3 regions of the Pseudomonas sp. DNDY-54 genome follow, and region 3 is predicted to be linked to each of the others. Evidence: predicted binding sites of a transcription regulator. Region 3 holds the regulator's gene; each other region holds the start of a gene.
What was found. Region 3 encodes LexA, which represses DNA repair genes until DNA is damaged. Its sites were predicted from a motif close to CTGTNTNNNNANACAG; they were not measured.
Positions count from the first base shown of each region.

Region 1 (5,980 bases), 1.8 Mb from region 3:
CCACTTGCTCCAGCCCGTGCGGCATCAGGTCACCTGCTGTCGTGGGTTTAAGTACAACGCTGAATCTGCCGCCAGGCATGCCCAGCCGTTGTATCTCGGTTTCAACGGCAACCGCCAGCGACTCGGCTGCCTGCTGTCGGGCACCGCTCAGTGCCTCGGCTTTTTCTTGATAATGATGAGCGTAAGCGGCGAGTTCTTCGCCTAACTGCTCCAGCGCGTCATCGTCAGCATTCAGGCCTTCCAGCTCTTCGAACAGGCTCTGTTGCAAGGCAGGAAGCTCCTGCGGCTGTACCCGATGCTTGCGTGCGAGGGTGTAGATGCTGTCGAGGCGTTCTTCCAGAGCCTGTTGGCGCTGCGGATCGGAGTCGAAGTGGTCGAGGAATCGATTCAGTTCGCCGACGGCTTCTTCCACCTGAATCTGTGCGCTGGACAGCAGGTTGACCGCCTCGCCGAGTGCGCCGGGCTGGTTCTGAAATCCCGTGAGCCGCTGCAAGCTTGAGGTCAGCGCGGACAGGACGTTACCGGCATCGCTCTCACTGCATAAGTCGATGACCTGGCGACAGGCGCCGAGCAGATGCTCAGCGTTAGCAAGGTTCTTATGCTCATGCTCCAGCTGTTCCAGCTCGTTTTCACCCAGCGCCAACGTTTCCAGTTCTTCGAGCTGGTAGCTGAGAAGCTGATGGCGGGCTCGCTGTTCATCGCTAGTGTTGCTCAGGCGCTCCAGCGTCTGTCGCGTTTGCCGCCAGCGCTGCGCTGCCAATTGCACCTGGCGGGCCAGATCCTGACTGCCGCCGTATTCATCTAGCAGGCGGCGGTGGGTGTCGAGTTTGAGCAACGATTGATGTTCATGCTGGCTGTGGATGTCGATCAATAGCTCGCCAAGCGCCTTCAGATCGCCTTGCGGACAGGGCGTGCCGTTGATGTAACCACGTGAGCGACCTTCCGCTGTGATCACGCGTCGCAGGATGCATGGCCCCTCGTTGTCCAGATCCCGCTCGGCCAGCCAGGCACGTGCATCCGGAATATCATCCAGATCGAAGCTGGCGAGAATATCCGCCTTATCCGCCCCGATGCGGACCACGCTACTGTCGGCGCGATCGCCAAGCGTTAATCCAAGAGCATCGAGCATGATTGATTTGCCGGCCCCTGTTTCGCCGCTGATTACGCTCATGCCGCGTTTCAGCTCCAAGTCGAGATGCTCAACGATGGCGTAGTTGTGAACGGACAGATGGATCAGCATGGCAGGGCTCCTACTCGGCGACTGGGTATTTATACAGTGCTTTCGCCTGGCGTCACAAGCGGCTCTATATGGCCGGTATGTAAACAAAGCGCGCTGCCCAATTAATGGCCTTCGAAAGGAATGCTGTTGTCGCGGTCACCCTTGAAGCCTGGATTGTCGCCCCCATATAGCCGCACAAGCGCGGGATGACTGCCCGCTGAAGTATTGACGAGGAGGATCGCATGGCCGACGAGCAGAACCTGGACACCCAGACCCCGGAAGAGAACGACAGCGCGCAAGCCGACGTTGCGGAAGATCTGGCCGCCCGTGTGCAATCGCTGGAAGAGCAGCTCGCGGCTGCGCAGGACCAGTCCCTGAGAGTGGCGGCGGAGTTGCAAAACATTCGTCGCCGTGCGGAGCAGGATGTTGAAAAGGCACACAAGTTTGCGTTGGAAAAGTTTGCGGGTGACCTGCTCGCAGTCGCTGACAGCCTGGAGCGCGGTCTGGAACTGTCCAGCGCTGATGACGAGGCCGTCAAGCCGATGCGTGACGGTGTTGAGCTGACGCTCAAACTGCTGCTCGACACGCTAGCGCGCCATCAGCTGACGCCGATCGACCCGCACGGCGAGCCGTTCAATCCCGAGCATCATCAGGCGATGGCCATGGAAGAAAGTACCCATGCCGAGCCCGGCAGCGTGCTCAAGGTGTTTCAGAAGGGCTATTTGCTCAACGGTCGTTTGCTGCGGCCGGCGATGGTGGTTGTCAGCAAGGCACCTGCAGAAACTCCGCCTTCGATTGATGAGAAGGCTTGAATTTCGGCTTCTGGCCCCCATCTGGTAGCCAAGCGTTTTTGTGTTACCCGCAGCCGGTAAACAGGCGCGGACCAATCAAAAGTTCGGAGAGAAATATATGGGCAAGATTATTGGTATCGACCTGGGAACGACCAACTCCTGTGTCTCCATCCTGGAAAACGGCAAGGCCAAGGTGATCGAGAACGCCGAAGGCGGCCGCACCACACCGTCGATCATCGCCTACGCGAATGATGGCGAAATCCTGGTCGGTCAGTCCGCCAAGCGTCAGGCGGTCACCAATCCGCACAACACCCTGTACGCGGTCAAACGACTCATCGGTCGTCGTTTCGATGAAGAAGTCGTGCAGAAAGACATCCAGATGGTCCCGTACAAGATCGTCAAGGCGGATAACAACGACGCTTGGGTGGAAGTCAGCGGTCAGAAGATGGCCCCGCCGCAGATCTCTGCCGAAATCTTGAAGAAGATGAAGAAGACTGCTGAAGACTATCTCGGCGAGCCAGTGACCGAGGCGGTTATTACCGTTCCTGCCTACTTCAACGACAGTCAGCGTCAGGCGACCAAGGACGCTGGCCGTATCGCCGGTCTGGACGTCAAGCGCATCATTAACGAGCCGACTGCGGCTGCGCTGGCCTATGGCATGGACAAGGCCCGGGGCGACCACACCGTCATCGTTTATGACCTGGGCGGCGGTACCTTCGACGTGTCGGTTATCGAAATTGCCGAAGTTGATGGTGAGCACCAGTTTGAAGTGTTAGCCACTAACGGTGACACTTTCCTCGGTGGTGAGGACTTCGACATCCGCTTGATCGACTACCTCGTCGACGAGTTCAAGAAAGAAACCGGCATGAATCTCAAGGGTGACCCGCTGGCGATGCAGCGCCTGAAGGAAGCTGCCGAGAAGGCGAAGATCGAGCTGTCCTCCAGCCAGCAGACCGACGTCAACCTGCCGTACATCACTGCCGACTCGACCGGTCCGAAGCACCTGAACGTGAAGATTTCACGCGCCAAGCTCGAAGCCCTGGTTGAGGATCTGGTGCAGCGCACCATCGAGCCGTGCCGCATGGCAATGAAGGATGCCGGTATCGATGTGTCGAAGATCGACGACGTCATCCTGGTGGGCGGCCAGACTCGTATGCCGCTGGTGCAGCAGAAGGTCGCCGAGTTCTTCGGCAAGGAAGCGCGCAAGGACGTGAACCCGGACGAAGCCGTTGCCATGGGCGCTGCCATCCAGGGCGCCGTTCTGGCTGGTGACGTCAAGGACGTGCTGTTGCTCGACGTCTCCCCGCTGACCCTGGGTATCGAAACCATGGGCGGTGTGATGACGGCGCTGATTGAGAAGAACACCACGATTCCGACCAAGAAGTCGCAGGTCTTCTCGACCGCTGATGACAACCAGGGCGCCGTGACCATTCACGTTCTGCAGGGTGAGCGCAAGCAGGCTGCGCAGAACAAGTCGCTGGGTCGTTTCGATCTGGCCGAGATTCCGCCGGCTCCACGCGGCGTGCCACAGATCGAAGTGACCTTCGACATCGACGCCAACGGCATCCTGCACGTATCAGCTAAGGACAAGGCCACCGGCAAGCATCAGTCCATCGTGATCAAGGCCAACTCCGGTCTGTCCGAGGAAGAAATCGAGCAAATGGTGCGTGACGCCGAGGCCAATGCGGACGAAGACCGCAAGTTCGAGGAGCTGGTTACGGCGCGTAACCAAGGCGATCAGCTGGTCCATGCGACCCGCAAGATGCTGACCGAAGCTGGCGACAAGGCTACCGAGGAAGACAAAACCAGCATCGAGAAAGCTATCGGCGAGTTGGAGGTCGCTATCAAGGGTGACGACAAGGCCGAGATCGAAGCCAAGATCGCTGCGGTATCCCAGGCCTCTACGCCGCTGGCGCAGAAGATGTACGCCGAGCAGCCTCAGGGCGGTGCGGGCGAGCAAGCTGCTGAGAACGGCCAGGCCGGCGACGACGTTGTCGATGCCGAGTTCGAAGAGGTCAAGGACAACAAGTAAGCTGCGGCTTATGCGCCCTAAGACCAGGGGGGAGGGAGCGGCCGCACGGCGGTGGCTCCCTTCGCTCCCACCCGCCGCGGCATTGCCGCAACGGGCTTGATCGCCGCGCGGGGGCTTGCTCCCGCGTTGGCGTGTCTGGAGGGTACGAATTTGAAGGTTCAGGAAAACTATGGCCAAACGTGACTATTACGAAGTGCTGGGTGTCGAACGCGGCGCCAGCGAGGCGGAGCTGAAGAAGGCTTATCGCCGCCTTGCGATGAAGCACCATCCGGACCGTAATCCCGGAGATAAAGCTGCAGAAGACGCGTTCAAGGAAGCCAACGAGGCTTACGAAGTGTTGTCCGACGCCGGTAAGCGTCAAGCCTATGACCAATACGGTCATGCTGGCGTCGACCCGCAGATGGGCGCGGGTGCAGGTGGTGCCTATGGCGGTGCCAACTTCTCCGACATCTTTGGCGACGTCTTCAGCGATTTCTTCGCCGGTGGGCGCGGCAGTTCCCGTGGTGGCGCTCAGCGCGGCAGTGATTTGCGATACACCCTTGAGCTGGATCTGGAAGAGGCCGTGCGCGGCACGACGGTGACGATCCGTGTGCCGACGCTGGCTGAGTGTAAGACCTGTGATGGCTCGGGCGCGAAAAAGGGCACCAGCCCTGTCACCTGTACCACCTGTGGCGGCATCGGCCAGGTGCGCATGCAGCAGGGGTTCTTCTCGGTACAGCAAACCTGCCCGCGCTGTCATGGCAGCGGCAAGATGATTTCGGACCCCTGTGGCAGCTGCCATGGGCAGGGTCGCGTCGAAGAGCAGAAAACGCTCTCGGTCAAGGTGCCGCCAGGTGTCGATTCCGGCGACCGCATTCGCCTGACCGGCGAGGGCGAGGCGGGTGCGCAGGGCGGTCCGGCGGGCGATCTCTATGTTGTGGTCAACGTACGCGAGCATCCGATCTTCCAGCGCGACGGCAAGCATTTGTACTGTGAAGTGCCGATCAGCTTCGCTGACGCAGCATTGGGCGGTGAGCTTGAAGTGCCCACGCTCGATGGTCGCGTAAAGCTGAAGATTCCCGAAGGAACCCAGACGGGCAAACAGTTCCGTCTACGCGGTAAGGGTGTGGCCCCTGTTCGCGGCGGTGCGGCAGGCGATCTGTTGTGTCGGGTTGCGGTCGAGACGCCGGTCAATCTCGGCAAGCGTCAGCGCGAGCTGCTCGACGAGTTCCGAAAGACGCTGCAGAGCGACAGCTCCCACTCGCCAAAGGCCAGCGGCTGGTTCGAGGGCATGAAGCGCTTTTTCGGCGATCTTTAACTCAGCAGCAGGCGCAGGCGGTTGGCTACCCGAAGCCGGCCGCTGCAGCTTGAGGCTTGCAGCGTGGAGCTGTTCGTATGCGACGTATAGCAGTGATGGGCGCCGCCGGGCGCATGGGTAAAACGTTAGTCGAAGCCGTCCAGCAGACAGGCGGTGCCGCCGGGCTTACTGCCGCGATTGATCGCCCCGACAGCACCTTGGTCGGGGCGGACGCGGGTGAGTTGGCAGGCATTGGAAGGCTTGGTGTTCCGCTGATCGGCGACGCGGCGAAAGTCGCGGAGGAGTTCGATGTACTGATCGACTTTACCCACCCCTCCGTGACGTTGAAGAATCTTGACGTCTGCCGTCGCGCGGGCAAAGCGATGGTGATCGGCACGACCGGCTTCACGGTTGAGGAGAAGGAAAAACTCGCTGCGGCGGCGAGGGATATCCCGATCGTCTTTGCCGCCAATTTCAGCGTCGGTGTGAACTTGTGTCTGAAGCTGCTCGACACCGCCGCGCGGGTTTTAGGTGACGAGGTCGATATCGAGATAGTCGAAGCGCACCACCGGCACAAAGTCGATGCGCCCTCGGGCACAGCGTTGCGCATGGGTGAAGTGGTCGCCGAAGCGCTCGGTCGGGATTTGCAGAAAGTAGCTGTC
Region 1 is NZ_CP082271.1:924,784-930,763, forward strand. It holds gene recN (DNA repair protein RecN) at 1-1,240, opposite strand, end outside; gene grpE (nucleotide exchange factor GrpE) at 1,462-2,031, shown strand; gene dnaK (molecular chaperone DnaK) at 2,129-4,042, shown strand; gene dnaJ (molecular chaperone DnaJ) at 4,212-5,339, shown strand; gene dapB (4-hydroxy-tetrahydrodipicolinate reductase) at 5,417-5,980, shown strand, end outside.
Region 1: a site for LexA is predicted at 1,262-1,277, ahead of recN (DNA repair protein RecN). Genes of this name have one in related genera too.

Region 2 (5,980 bases), 170 kb from region 3:
CATCGCCACAGGCTACTGCGGGTATGTTCAGGCGTGCGGCCAAGGCCTGCCACTGACACAGACGCTGCCTATCGTCTGGCCCTCGGTGCAGCTCGATGCCCAGCCAGAGGCGCTCAGGGAAACATGCGCGCAGCCAAATGCCTTCGGCGTCGGCATCGGCCTGGCGGGCTATCCAGATAGCCAACAGCCCAGTCAGGGGTTCGCTTACGTCTTCGGGAAGAAGTTGATAACGGCCTTTGTCTGCGCGTCGCCGGGCACGGGTAATCAGACGGCAGAGGGATTGGTAACCGACCAGATCTTCGACCAGCAGCACCAGTTTCGGCCCATCTTCGACTTGGAACTCGCTGCCGATGATCAACGGCAGGCCCGTATTCTTCGAGGCTTGCCAGGCCCGAACGATACCGGCCAGCGTGCACTCGTCGGTGATGGCCAGCGCTCCATAGCCGAGACGCGAGGCGCGCTCGAACAGTTCCTGGGCACTCGAGGCGCCCCGCTGGAAACTGAAGTTAGACAGGCAATGGAGTTCAGCGTAGCCGGTCATCATGCGAACCAACCGTGCAATAACAGCGGCCCTCCCTCTGCCGGACGGAACGCCCAGCCGCGTTGCCCGGCGCGGGTTTCAACCAGATAGTAGTCGCGACGCACGTCGCCACCGTCCCACCAGCCGGATTCGATGCGCTCAGGACCGGCTAGCACGTTCACGGACGACTCCTGAACGGGTTTCGCTTCGACCAGCAGCCAGCCGGGGCGGGGTCCTATGTCCGATGAAAACTCGTGCTGGGCGACATGTCGCGGCTGCCATGCGCACTCGGGGCGATGATCGGCCTGCGCGGCAAGTCCTTGCACGGCGTCATCGCCCAGGCGAGACCGTAAACGCTCTCGGAGTTGTTCCCAGGGCAACGATTGCTGAGGACGCTCGTCGAACAGCTCGCGGTGCTCAGGAGCAAAACTCGGCAGCTCGCGCGCGACCAGGCGCAACGCCAGCACCGGTGCTGGCAGTTGCAGATGCTCCAGCCGGCCGCGGGTCAATTCGAACAGCATGGCGGGATCTCGCTCGGCGCTGAGCAGGCCGACCGCCACCTCGCTATCGGCCAGGTTGCGATGTTCCAGCTGCAAGGTGAAACGCTGTACGCCACTGTCACGACCCGCCAGATAGGCGGCAAGGTCGGCGGTGAGCCGGCGCAGCGGAAACAGCAACGCTTGATGCGACTCGACTTCGAAGTTCAATTCGATACGGGCATCGAAGCGGTCGGGCGGCCGGTAGAAATCCAGCGCCAGAGGACGCCGTTCGAGCAGGGTATCAAGGTGCTTGATCACCTCAGCAGGAAAACGCCTGGCCAGACCGGAGCGGGGCAAGTCGAGCACCTGTTTGAACGTTCGCAGCCCCATGCGGACCAGCGCCGTCGCCGCTTCGCGCGGCAGGCCGATACGGTCCACGGGCAGTCGCCCCAGTACATGCAGCAGCGTCTCGGTATCCATCACAGCCAAGCCGTCATGCACGTTGGCCAATGCGCGCGCCGCCGCCGCATTGGGCGCCAGGGTAATGCGATGCCGAAAGCCGAGCTCAACGAGCTCTTTCCGCAAGCGTGCCTCCAGACGAGGCCAGGGGCCGAACAGGCCGAGGCTGGATCGCACCTCCAAGAGCAAGCAACGTGGGTAATGCAGGCTCACATGTGAGCTGAACCCATAAGCCCAGGCCGCGAGAAATTGTTGCCAGTGCTCAATGGATGCCAGGTCGTAGTCGGCCGTCGCAAACGCACGAGTCAGCGCTTGTGCGGCGATCAATGATTGTCCCGGCTTGAGACCGAGAGCCCGGGCGGCTGGATTGACTGCCTGCAGTACGCGGCGCTGTGGCGTACCGCTCAAGAGAGCCAGCGGTCTTTCGGTCTCGGTGCGATTGCGCAGCACACCGTCCATGGCCAGTTGCGGCAGCAAAATGCAGACCCAGAGCATGATCAGTCTAGTGCCATGCTGCGGTGGGAATCGGGCGCGCCGGAGCCAAACCCCCGCGACATTTGAGAACACGCAACTGGGCCGGCTGGGTCTCGACCGCCAGGCGCAGCGCCGCAGGCGAAGGGTTGACCGCTTCGCACAAGGGGCGATAGGCGAAGGCAAGCGTGTGACCGGTCTCAGCAGCGACCTGCAACCGACGCAAGGCACGATCATCGACCTGTCGCGGCCAACACAGCACCGCGCCACAGCTACCGGAACGCAGACACTGCTCAGCGGCCCATAAGGCGTCGCGACCCTGAGCGTTTACGATCGTCAATTGACGGAGATCGATACCGGCCGCCAGCCAGGCCTGGGGATAGGGCACGTGCGGAGGTCCCACCAGAACCACACGTTCTCTCGCCTTGGTCAGTCGTGCGAGGGTCGGCCAGAGCAGGCGCAGCTCGCCAATGCCAGTACTGGCGAAGAGTATTTCGCTTAGCGCTGATTCTGGCCAGCCGCCGCCAGGCAGCGCGGCATCCAGTGCGGAATGTCCGGTTGGCTGGGTATCAGACGAAACGATACTGCCCTGGCCGCGCCACAAACGGCGCGCATCAAGTAGGTGGTTGAGGGCGACCACAGAGGACATGAGGAGAGGCACCGAATACTGTATATGAATACAGTATTAATTTTGCCGGAGTGACGGTCAAGTTGAAGCGATGAACCGGCAGATCTGGAAGAGTGATTGGGCCATCCAATCCCCGCACAACGCCCAAAGGAAACGCGTTTATGCAAACTTAATAGCATAAACAAATAAGCCTTTATTCTTTTCCGTTTTATTTGGTAGTGGCTAGACTTTGCTCATCACGTTGGAGGTCGCAATGCGCAGCGAATCGATTCACTACCTGATCGTACCTGGCTGGCAAGGCTCGCCTGCCGCTCACTGGCAAAGTCATTGGCAGCGCCGTCTGCCCAACAGTGCTCGGGTAGAGCAGGCCGATTGGCAGAACCCTCTTCGCGAACAATGGGTTGCCGAGCTGGACCGGAGCATTTCATCCAGCGCTGAGCCAGTGATCCTGTTGGCGCACAGCTTGGGATGCATCACCGTCGCCCACTGGGCTGTGCAAGCTTCGGCTGACACGCTGGAGCGGGTGCAGGGTGCATTGCTGGTCGCCCCGGCTGATGTGCAGCGCTATAACTGTCCCGATGCCTTGCGCAATTTCGCACCGATTCCCAGCCTTGCCCTGCCGTTTCCAAGCCTGCTGATCGGCTCCGATAACGATTCCGCCGCTTCAGCGAGCAGAGCCCGTCAGCTAGGTCAGGAATGGGGCAGCGAGACAGTCATTCTCAACGGCGCGGGCCACATCAATACTCAATCGGGGCATACCCGCTGGGAGCAGGGCTTCGCTTACTTGTATCGTTTGCAAGACCGCATTCTTCAGCAGATTCGTAGAACGGCCTAAGGCAAACGATTCACGACCCGACCGCCTGCCTCTATGCGGTCGTTAACAGCAACTGCACGGGAGAGTAAACATGAGTATCCGTCTTGGTGATATTGCCCCCGACTTCGAGCAGGACTCCAGCGAAGGGCGAATCCACTTTCATGAATGGCTCGGCGACAGCTGGGGCGTGCTGTTCTCGCATCCGGCGGATTTCACACCGGTGTGCACCACCGAGCTCGGCTTCACCGCCAAGCTCAAGGATGAATTTGCCAAGCGCAACGTCAAGGCTATTGCGCTATCCGTGGATCCGGTGGATTCGCATGTGAAATGGATCGATGACATCAATGAAACGCAGAGCACCCAAGTCAATTTCCCGATCCTGGCTGACGCTGATCGTAAGGTATCTGCGCTGTACGATCTGATTCACCCCAACGCCAACGATACCCTCACGGTACGTTCGCTGTTCATCATCGATCCGAATAAGAAGGTACGTCTGACGATCACGTATCCAGCGAGCACCGGTCGAAACTTCAACGAAATCCTGCGTGTGATCGATTCGTTGCAGTTGACCGACAACCATAAGGTCGCGACGCCAGCCAACTGGCAGGATGGCGACGACGTGGTGATCGTGCCTTCGCTTCAGGACGAGAATGAAATTAAGCAGCGTTTTCCAAAGGGATATCGTGCGGTGAAGCCTTATCTGCGCCTCACTCCGCAGCCGAATCGAAGCTAGGTCGCGAGTCACGTGCGTCGTGCCTGACTCACCGCTTGGCCGCCCTTTGCTTGTGCTGTAAAAATCAGTCGATTAGGATTCGCGCCCGGGTATGGAGGCGTGAGTGTTCAATCACTCCGCATGCCCTATCGAATGTTGAAGCCCGGTTCGGAGACGACCGGGCTTTTTCATGCGCCGGCTCGCACTACACGAACAGACCGGTTTCGCTTCTGATGGTCAGGAGCTTTAGAGAACGAAGAGAGGATTGCCATGCGCGAACGCTTGTTGGCCGCGGAAAAAGTGAAGGCTATCGAGTGGCAGAGCGGGCAGCTGCGTTTGCTCGACCAGCGCAAATTGCCGTTGGAAGAGATATGGCACACCTACGATTCAGCGGCGGCGGTGGCACAGGCCATTCGTGAGATGGTCGTGCGCGGTGCTCCTGCGATCGGGATCAGTGCGGCCTATGGGCTGGCGTTGGGGCTCAGAGCTCGGCTCGCCGAAACCAGCGACTGGCGCGCGGCGCTGGAGGCGGACTTCAAAGTGCTGGCCGACTCGCGACCGACCGCGGTCAATCTGTTTTGGGCGTTAAATCAGATGCGCGAACGGCTGGATCGACTGAAGCCAGGCGAAGATCCGCTGACTGCTGCTGAAGCTCAGGCCGCGTCCATACATGCAAGCGATCGTGAAGCTAATCTCACCATGGCGCAGTTCGGCGTTGACCTGATCCGCAAACATCAGGGTAATCCTCAGAATCTGCTCACTCACTGTAATACCGGCGCGTTGGCCACCGGCGGTTTCGGTACGGCGCTCGGGGTCATTCGTGGGGCGCATCTCGAAGGGCTTGTTGAATGCGTTTATGTCGATGAAACGCGGCCCTGGCTGCAAGGCTCCCGGCTGACTGCTTGGGAGCTGGCAGGCGAGGGTGTGCCGGTCGCGCTCAATGCCGATTCAGCGGCGGCGCACCTGATGAAGACGCGCGGCATCACCTGGGTCATCGTTGGGGCTGATCGGATCACCGCTAATGGTGACGTGGCCAATAAAATCGGCACCTACCAGCTCGCCGTGCTGGCGATGCACCATGGTGTGCGGTTCATGGTGGTGGCGCCAAGCTCGACCATCGACATGGATCTCGAAACTGGCGATGACATTCCCATCGAGGAGCGCGCCGGTCACGAGTTGCTTGAAGTCAATGGTCAGCGGTTCGCGGCAGATGTCGAAGCATTCAACCCGGTATTCGATGTCACACCGGCTGACCTGATCGATGCGATCGTAACGGAGAAGGGCGTCGTGGAACGTCCGAATGCTGCGAAGCTTGCCACCTTGATGAGCCGCAAACGACTCCATTGATTCACGTACGCACAGACCGAGCCGAAGATCGCGGGATGTGCTTCCTGGAGCCTCCGGCTCGCCAGCTGTGATACCATTCCGCGCTTAATCGCAGGACCCTGCTGACTATAAGGAACCAGGCTTCCATGGGCGAACTGGCCAAAGAAATCCTCCCGGTCAATATCGAAGACGAACTCAAGCAGTCCTACCTCGATTACGCGATGAGCGTAATCGTCGGTCGTGCGCTGCCGGATGCGCGCGACGGATTGAAGCCTGTGCATCGCCGTGTGCTTTTTGCCATGAGCGAGCTGGGTAACGACTGGAACAAGCCGTACAAGAAATCCGCCCGTGTGGTCGGTGACGTAATCGGTAAGTACCACCCCCACGGTGACTCGGCGGTTTACGACACCATCGTGCGGATGGCGCAGCCATTCTCGCTGCGCTACATGCTGGTCGATGGCCAGGGCAACTTCGGTTCGGTCGACGGGGATAACGCAGCAGCCATGCGTTATACCGAAGTTCGTATGGCCAAGCTGGCGCACGAGCTGCTGGCTGATCTCGATAAAGAAAC
Region 2 is NZ_CP082271.1:2,591,664-2,597,643, reverse strand. It holds gene K4O48_RS12000 (error-prone DNA polymerase) at 1-544, opposite strand, end outside; gene K4O48_RS11995 (Y-family DNA polymerase) at 541-1,953, opposite strand; gene imuA (translesion DNA synthesis-associated protein ImuA) at 1,961-2,578, opposite strand; gene K4O48_RS11985 (alpha/beta hydrolase) at 2,811-3,392, shown strand; gene K4O48_RS11980 (peroxiredoxin) at 3,463-4,104, shown strand; gene mtnA (S-methyl-5-thioribose-1-phosphate isomerase) at 4,354-5,430, shown strand; gene gyrA (DNA gyrase subunit A) at 5,556-5,980, shown strand, end outside.
Region 2: a site for LexA is predicted at 2,597-2,612, ahead of imuA (translesion DNA synthesis-associated protein ImuA). Genes of this name have one in related genera too.

Region 3 (5,980 bases):
GCGCCAGCATCAACCCCGCAACCTGCAGACGCTGAAGTCGCTCCCCTTTGAAGAACCCCCAGGTAATCATGCTCAGCTGGACCGCGCCGAATAGCAGTAACGCGCCGGCGCCGGCATCGAGATGCGTATAGGCGTAGGAAAAGGCTGCGGCGTAGGTGAAAAGCGCGACAGCGCCTTTCCAATTCCCCGACGTGACCGAAGACCTTTGTCTCAGGCTGAGCAGCAACCACAGCACCAAGGCACCGGATAGAAGACGTAGTGCTGTAAAGCTGGCAGGGTCGATCTCGCTGTCGCGAAGTGCGGCGCGACACAGTAGCGAATTTCCCGCAAAAGCAAGCATGGCTATCACGGTTAGCATTAGAGTTCTTGCGGTCATCTCAGGTCCTTAAGCGTTAGCTCCGTGCTCGGCGCCTTCTGCGCCACTAGGCTGCCATCCTACTTCGCCGTTGCGTATGGCAGCATCTACTTCAGCGACCGGCTCGAGATGCTGTTTGTCGTACCGCGTACGCTGTGAAGCCGAGGGCTGTGGGCAGGTCAGCCGGCTGTTACAATGCGCCGTTTCACGGGGAGCAGATTCATGCCAACGTCTTTTCTGGAAATCGTCGAGCTACCCGACGGCAGCATTGTGCTGCGTCGCGCTGAAGATGAAGGTGTGCTGGTTACGCTGGATTTTTCTGACGATGCCAAAGTCTTTCTGCAGGGGCAGCATGTCGAAATCGCCAAGGCGATGTTCAATGTCGGTGTGCAAATGGCGGGGCGGGTTTCCGAAGGAGACTTCGAGCGGGAAGGGGATGGAGACCGCGTACTGCATTGATGTGGTCAGAGACGCCTTCGTGGCGGCCGGGTAGGTTTCGGCACGTCCCTATGCCGTTGGAGCTTTATCAGTTACCTAGGCGGATGTTCAGACCCTGCGCGTTGCCCTGAGCGGCCGCCACGCGAAGTTGTAATCGGCTCGCTTTGTCCAGCCGTGGAAGCCAGGTTATAACCGTATGGCTGCAGCCTGACATCAGGGCCTTGGACGCCAGTTCAAGTGCGCCTTGACTCTCACGGGCCTGCAGCAAAAGAATGCGGTCGCGGTTAAGCCCTGTTTCTCGGAGCCAGCTTTGCGAGAGCGAGGCGGGCGGTGCGATCAGCGTTAGCCAGCGTGTATCGGCTGCTTCACTGAGCTCACGCAGTATGGGCGCCAGTAGCTGTCTGCAATGCTCGCCGCTGCCGCTAAAACTCATCTCACTCAGCTTGTCCTTGGCGGGTTCTGGGGTGCTGACGATAGCGCCGAATGGGGTGAGGCGATGTGCGATCAGCCCTTCGAACAGTGAAAGCTGTGGTTTGCTTGCGGTGGGTTGGGGTTGATACTGCATAAACCTCTCCTTAACGGCGAATCACGCCGACGCTCAAACCTTCGATAACCAGTTCCTGTTGTTCCAAATCCACCTCGATGGGGGGGAATTCAGGGTTCTCTGCGAGCAGCCAGACCTTACTGCCTTCACGCTTGAAGCGTTTTACGGTTACTTCTTCATCGATCCGAGCCACCACCACCTGGCCATTACGGGCTTCACGCGTGGTGTGAACCGCTAGCAAGTCGCCATCAAAAATGCCGATATCCTTCATGCTCATGCCGTGCACGCGCAGTAGGTAATCGGCCTTAGGCTGGAAAAATGAAGGGTTGATCTGGCAGGACTCTTCAACATGTTGCTGCGCCAGGATTGGCGCGCCGGCGGCGACCCGTCCGATGACAGGCAGACCGCTCTCTGCGGGTGCTGGATCGAAACCGGGAATGCGTATTCCGCGGGACGCACCGGGCGTCATCTCAATAGCCCCTTTTCGCGCCAACGCCTTCAGATGCTCTTCGGCGGCGTTGGGTGACTTGAACCCCAGCTCCTGCGCGATCTCCGCGCGTGTCGGTGGGTAGCCGTTGTCTTCAAGGCAGCGCTTGATGAAGGCGAGAATTTCCGACTGCCGTGGGGTCAGCTTGATCATGAGTAGTCTCTGTTCTTTTATACAGTGACTGGGATTATATACAGTGCCTATTGCTTGGCAATCGTTGTTTGTTGAGGCCGCATCGAGGTTGGTGCAAGCTTTGCCGCACAGGGAACGGCAATCAGCACTTTGCTTGTTGACTTGATATAGGTTGAAACGTAAGTTTCAAACACGTGTTTGTCGGGGGAGGGGACATGGCGCAGTCTGAAACTGTGGAGCGCATTCTTGATGCAGCGGAACAGCTTTTCGCTGAAAAGGGGTTCGCCGAAACATCGCTGCGTCTGATCACCAGTAAGGCTGGAGTAAATCTGGCGGCTGTGAACTACCACTTCGGTTCTAAAAAGGCGCTTATCCAAGCTGTTTTTTCACGGTTTCTGGGTCCTTTCTGCGTCAGTCTCGAGCGCGAGCTGGACAGGCGAGAAGCCCTGTCGGACAAAAAGGACAGCCTGGAAGAGCTTCTGGAGATTCTTGTGGAGCAGGCGCTGGCCGTAACGCCTCGTAGCGGTGATGACCTGTCTATCTTCATGCGCTTGCTGGGCCTTTCCTTCAGTCAGAGCCAGGGTCATCTACGCCGCTATCTCGAAGACATGTACGGCAAAGTGTTTCGCCGATACATGCTACGGGTTCACGAGGCTGCACCTTCCATTCCGGCGATCGAGCTGTTCTGGCGTGTTCATTTCATGCTTGGCGCAGCGGCGTTCAGCATGTCAGGGATCAAGGCACTACGGGCCATCGCTGAAAACGACTTTGGCGCGAAGACCTCGATCGAGCAGGTGATGCGCATGATGGTGCCCTTCCTCGCGGCAGGTATGCGAGCCGATTCCGGTGTGGCGGATCCGGGTCTTGCTCAGGCGCATCCGATCGTAAGACGCAACGCCTTGGCAATGCCGGCCAAGGGTTGACGTGCACGGGCAGGGGGCGATCGGCTAAGCTTGGCGCCCATGCACGAACTCGATTTTCTCCATATCTCCATTGCTGACCAGCTGCTCTACGGGTTCTCTGAAGAGAAACTGTGCGTTCGGCTGCCTGTATCTACCGCTCGCAACGGCGTGGGTGAACGCAACGGTTCCGGTTGCACGCCGCGAGGCCGCCATAAGGTACGAGCACGCATTGGTGAGGGGCTGCCTTCAGGGGCTGTATTGCGTGGACGACGGTGGACGGGTGAGGTTTGGAGTGCGGAGCTGCATGAGCGCTTTCCTGGGCGCGACTGGATACTGACCCGAATTCTCTGGCTCAGTGGGTGCGAACCCGGATACAACCGAATGGGTGCCGTTGACACCTTTCGTCGCTACATCTATCTGCATGGCACGCCCGATATCGAACCCATGGGTGTGCCGCTTTCTCATGGTTGCGTCAGGCTGCGCAATGCCGACCTCCTCGATCTCTTTGCGCGCGTGCCAACGGGTTGCGCGGTGCAGATAGGCGAAGGAGCCTGTCCGGATTGGTCGAGCGCAACGCTGAATTAAGGATCTGCTCACTATCATGCAAGGTTCATTGATGCTGGACATTGCCGGCACCTGGCTCTCCGCCGAGGATCGTCAGTTGCTGCGGCAGCCGGAAGTGGGGGGGCTCATCCTGTTTGCCCGCAACATCGAGCACCCACTTCAGGTGCAGGCACTCTGTCGATCCATTCGGGCGTTACGCCCTGACCTCTTGCTGGCAGTCGATCAAGAGGGCGGACGCGTCCAGCGGCTGCGCCGTGATTTCATCCGCCTGCCCGCGATGCGGGAGCTCGCGTCACGGGCGAACGCAAAGGCGCTGGCAGAAATGTGTGGTTGGGTAATGGCCACTGAAGTGCTAGCGGTGGGACTGGATTTTAGCTTTGCGCCCGTGCTCGACCTTGATTATCAGCGCAGCGCGGTCGTCGGCTCTCGTGCGTTTGAAGGTGATCCGCTACGTGCGACCGAACTGGCAGGCGCTTTTATCAGTGGTATGCACAGCGCCGGAATGGCTGCGACCGGCAAGCACTTCCCGGGTCACGGCTGGGCGGAAGCCGACTCTCATGTTGCCATTCCGGTCGATGAACGTGGATTGGACGCGCTGCGTGGGTGCGACCTGATCCCATTCCAGCGGCTTGCAGGCGAACTCGATGCCGTAATGCCTGCGCATGTCATCTATCCCCAAGTGGATGACAAACCCGCCGGTTTTTCGTCGCGCTGGCTGCAGGATATATTGCGTACCGAGTTGGGTTTCAACGGCGTGATCTTCAGCGACGACCTGTCGATGGCTGGTGCGCATGTCGCCGGTGACGCAGCGTCCCGTATCGAGGCGGCGCTGTCCGCTGGCTGCGACATGGGGCTTGTCTGCAATGACAGGGGTGCCGCCGAATTGGCACTGTCGGCGCTTCAACGCCTCGACACGCGGCCTTCACCAGCACTTGCCACGATGCGAAGCCGCGTATTCGGTTCGCTGGAATACAAGCAGGACCCACGTTGGCGCACGTCCATCGCCGCGCTCAAAGCCGCCGAATTGATCGTTTGACCAGGGAAACCAAGATGACTGTCCACGCCATTATCGGCGGCACCGGCCTTACGGAGCTGCCTGGGCTCAGCCTGGATGAAGCAGTGCCGATGGAAACGCCCTATGGCCGGCCGTCGGCAGATATTCTGCGCGGCACCTATGCGGGCCGAGAGGTGTTGTTTCTTGCCCGACACGGTCACCCGCACCGCATACCGCCGCATCAGGTGAACTATCGCGCCAATCTATGGGCGCTGAAGCAGTCCGGCGCACAGGCGGTGATCGCCGTGAACGCGGTGGGTGGTATCCATTCGGCAATGGGCGCCGGTCACCTGTGTGTGCCGCATCAGCTTATCGATTACACCTATGGCCGCGAGCACACCTTTTTTGAAGGCGATATCGAGCATGTCACCCACGTCGACTTCAGTTACCCCTATGACGAATCATTGCGACAACGTCTGATTGCCGGGCTCGCAGCCGAGGGTTATCTGTTCAGCAGTCACGGCGTTTATGGCTGCACGCAAGGACCACGACTGGAAACGGTTGCGGAAATCGCCAGGATGGAGCGTGATGGCTGCGATATCGTTGGTATGACTGGTATGCCCGAGGCGTGCCTCGCTCGCGAACTTGAATTGCCGTATGCCTGTCTTGCGCTGGTGGTAAATCCAGCCGCCGGGAAAACCTCCGGCATCATCACGATGGCGGAGATCGAGGCAGCGCTGGCGGACGGGATCGTCAAAACCCGAGCGGTGCTGGCCCGCGCGCTTGCCAGTTGATCGCATAGGACAGTAGGACGATAGCCGCGTCGCCAGGCGCGGCTGCGCTTTAACAACGAAAAGCTGTCAGAACAAGAGCGGTAGCAAAGACGTAGCAGGTACGTGCTAATTTCGCCAAACAACCCATTGCAGGCAATTCGGCGCTTGCTACACTTGGCCGTCCTTTGGAGTACCGGAATGCTTTGCCACGCACCTATAAGAAGAATATCGAGAGCAGTGGTTTTCCTGGGACTGCTGTCCGGCCTGGTAGGGTGTTCGACCTGGTTCAGTAGTGACTTTCAAGACCCTGAGGTTCGGCTGACCGATGTCGAAATCATCAAGGCGAGACTCCTAGAGCAGCAGTTCATGTTGCGCTTTCGCATCGACAATCCGAACGAAAATAGCCTTCCCGTTCGCGGCCTTGTCTATACCGTTCACCTTAACGACATCGAACTGGCCAGCGGTGAGTCCAGTGGCTGGACGACCGTGCCTGCACATGGCTTCGATTATTATGAAGTGCCGATTCATACCAATCTCTGGCGACACATGAAGTACATCGTGCGGCTGCTGGAAAAGCCGGATCGGCCCATTGCCTATCGTCTGGATGGTGAGTTGAAAACGGGTCTATTGCTCGGTCGGCGCGTGCACATCTCCACCAATGGCGAGATAATCCCCGGCAACTTTATCCCGGAGTAGCAACACCGATGAACCATGAAACTCACGTGCACGGTCCCGACTGCAATCACGACCATGATCATGACCACGCGCATGATGGTCATGTCCATGGCCCG
Region 3 is NZ_CP082271.1:2,766,205-2,772,184, reverse strand. It holds gene K4O48_RS12760 (DMT family transporter) at 1-376, opposite strand, end outside; gene K4O48_RS12755 (hypothetical protein) at 578-814, shown strand; gene sulA (SOS-induced cell division inhibitor SulA) at 882-1,358, opposite strand; gene lexA (transcriptional repressor LexA) at 1,369-1,977, opposite strand; gene K4O48_RS12740 (TetR/AcrR family transcriptional regulator) at 2,172-2,879, shown strand; gene K4O48_RS12735 (L,D-transpeptidase) at 2,919-3,443, shown strand; gene nagZ (beta-N-acetylhexosaminidase) at 3,460-4,458, shown strand; gene K4O48_RS12725 (S-methyl-5'-thioinosine phosphorylase) at 4,473-5,210, shown strand; gene K4O48_RS12720 (LEA type 2 family protein) at 5,388-5,885, shown strand; gene K4O48_RS12715 (SEC-C metal-binding domain-containing protein) at 5,894-5,980, shown strand, end outside.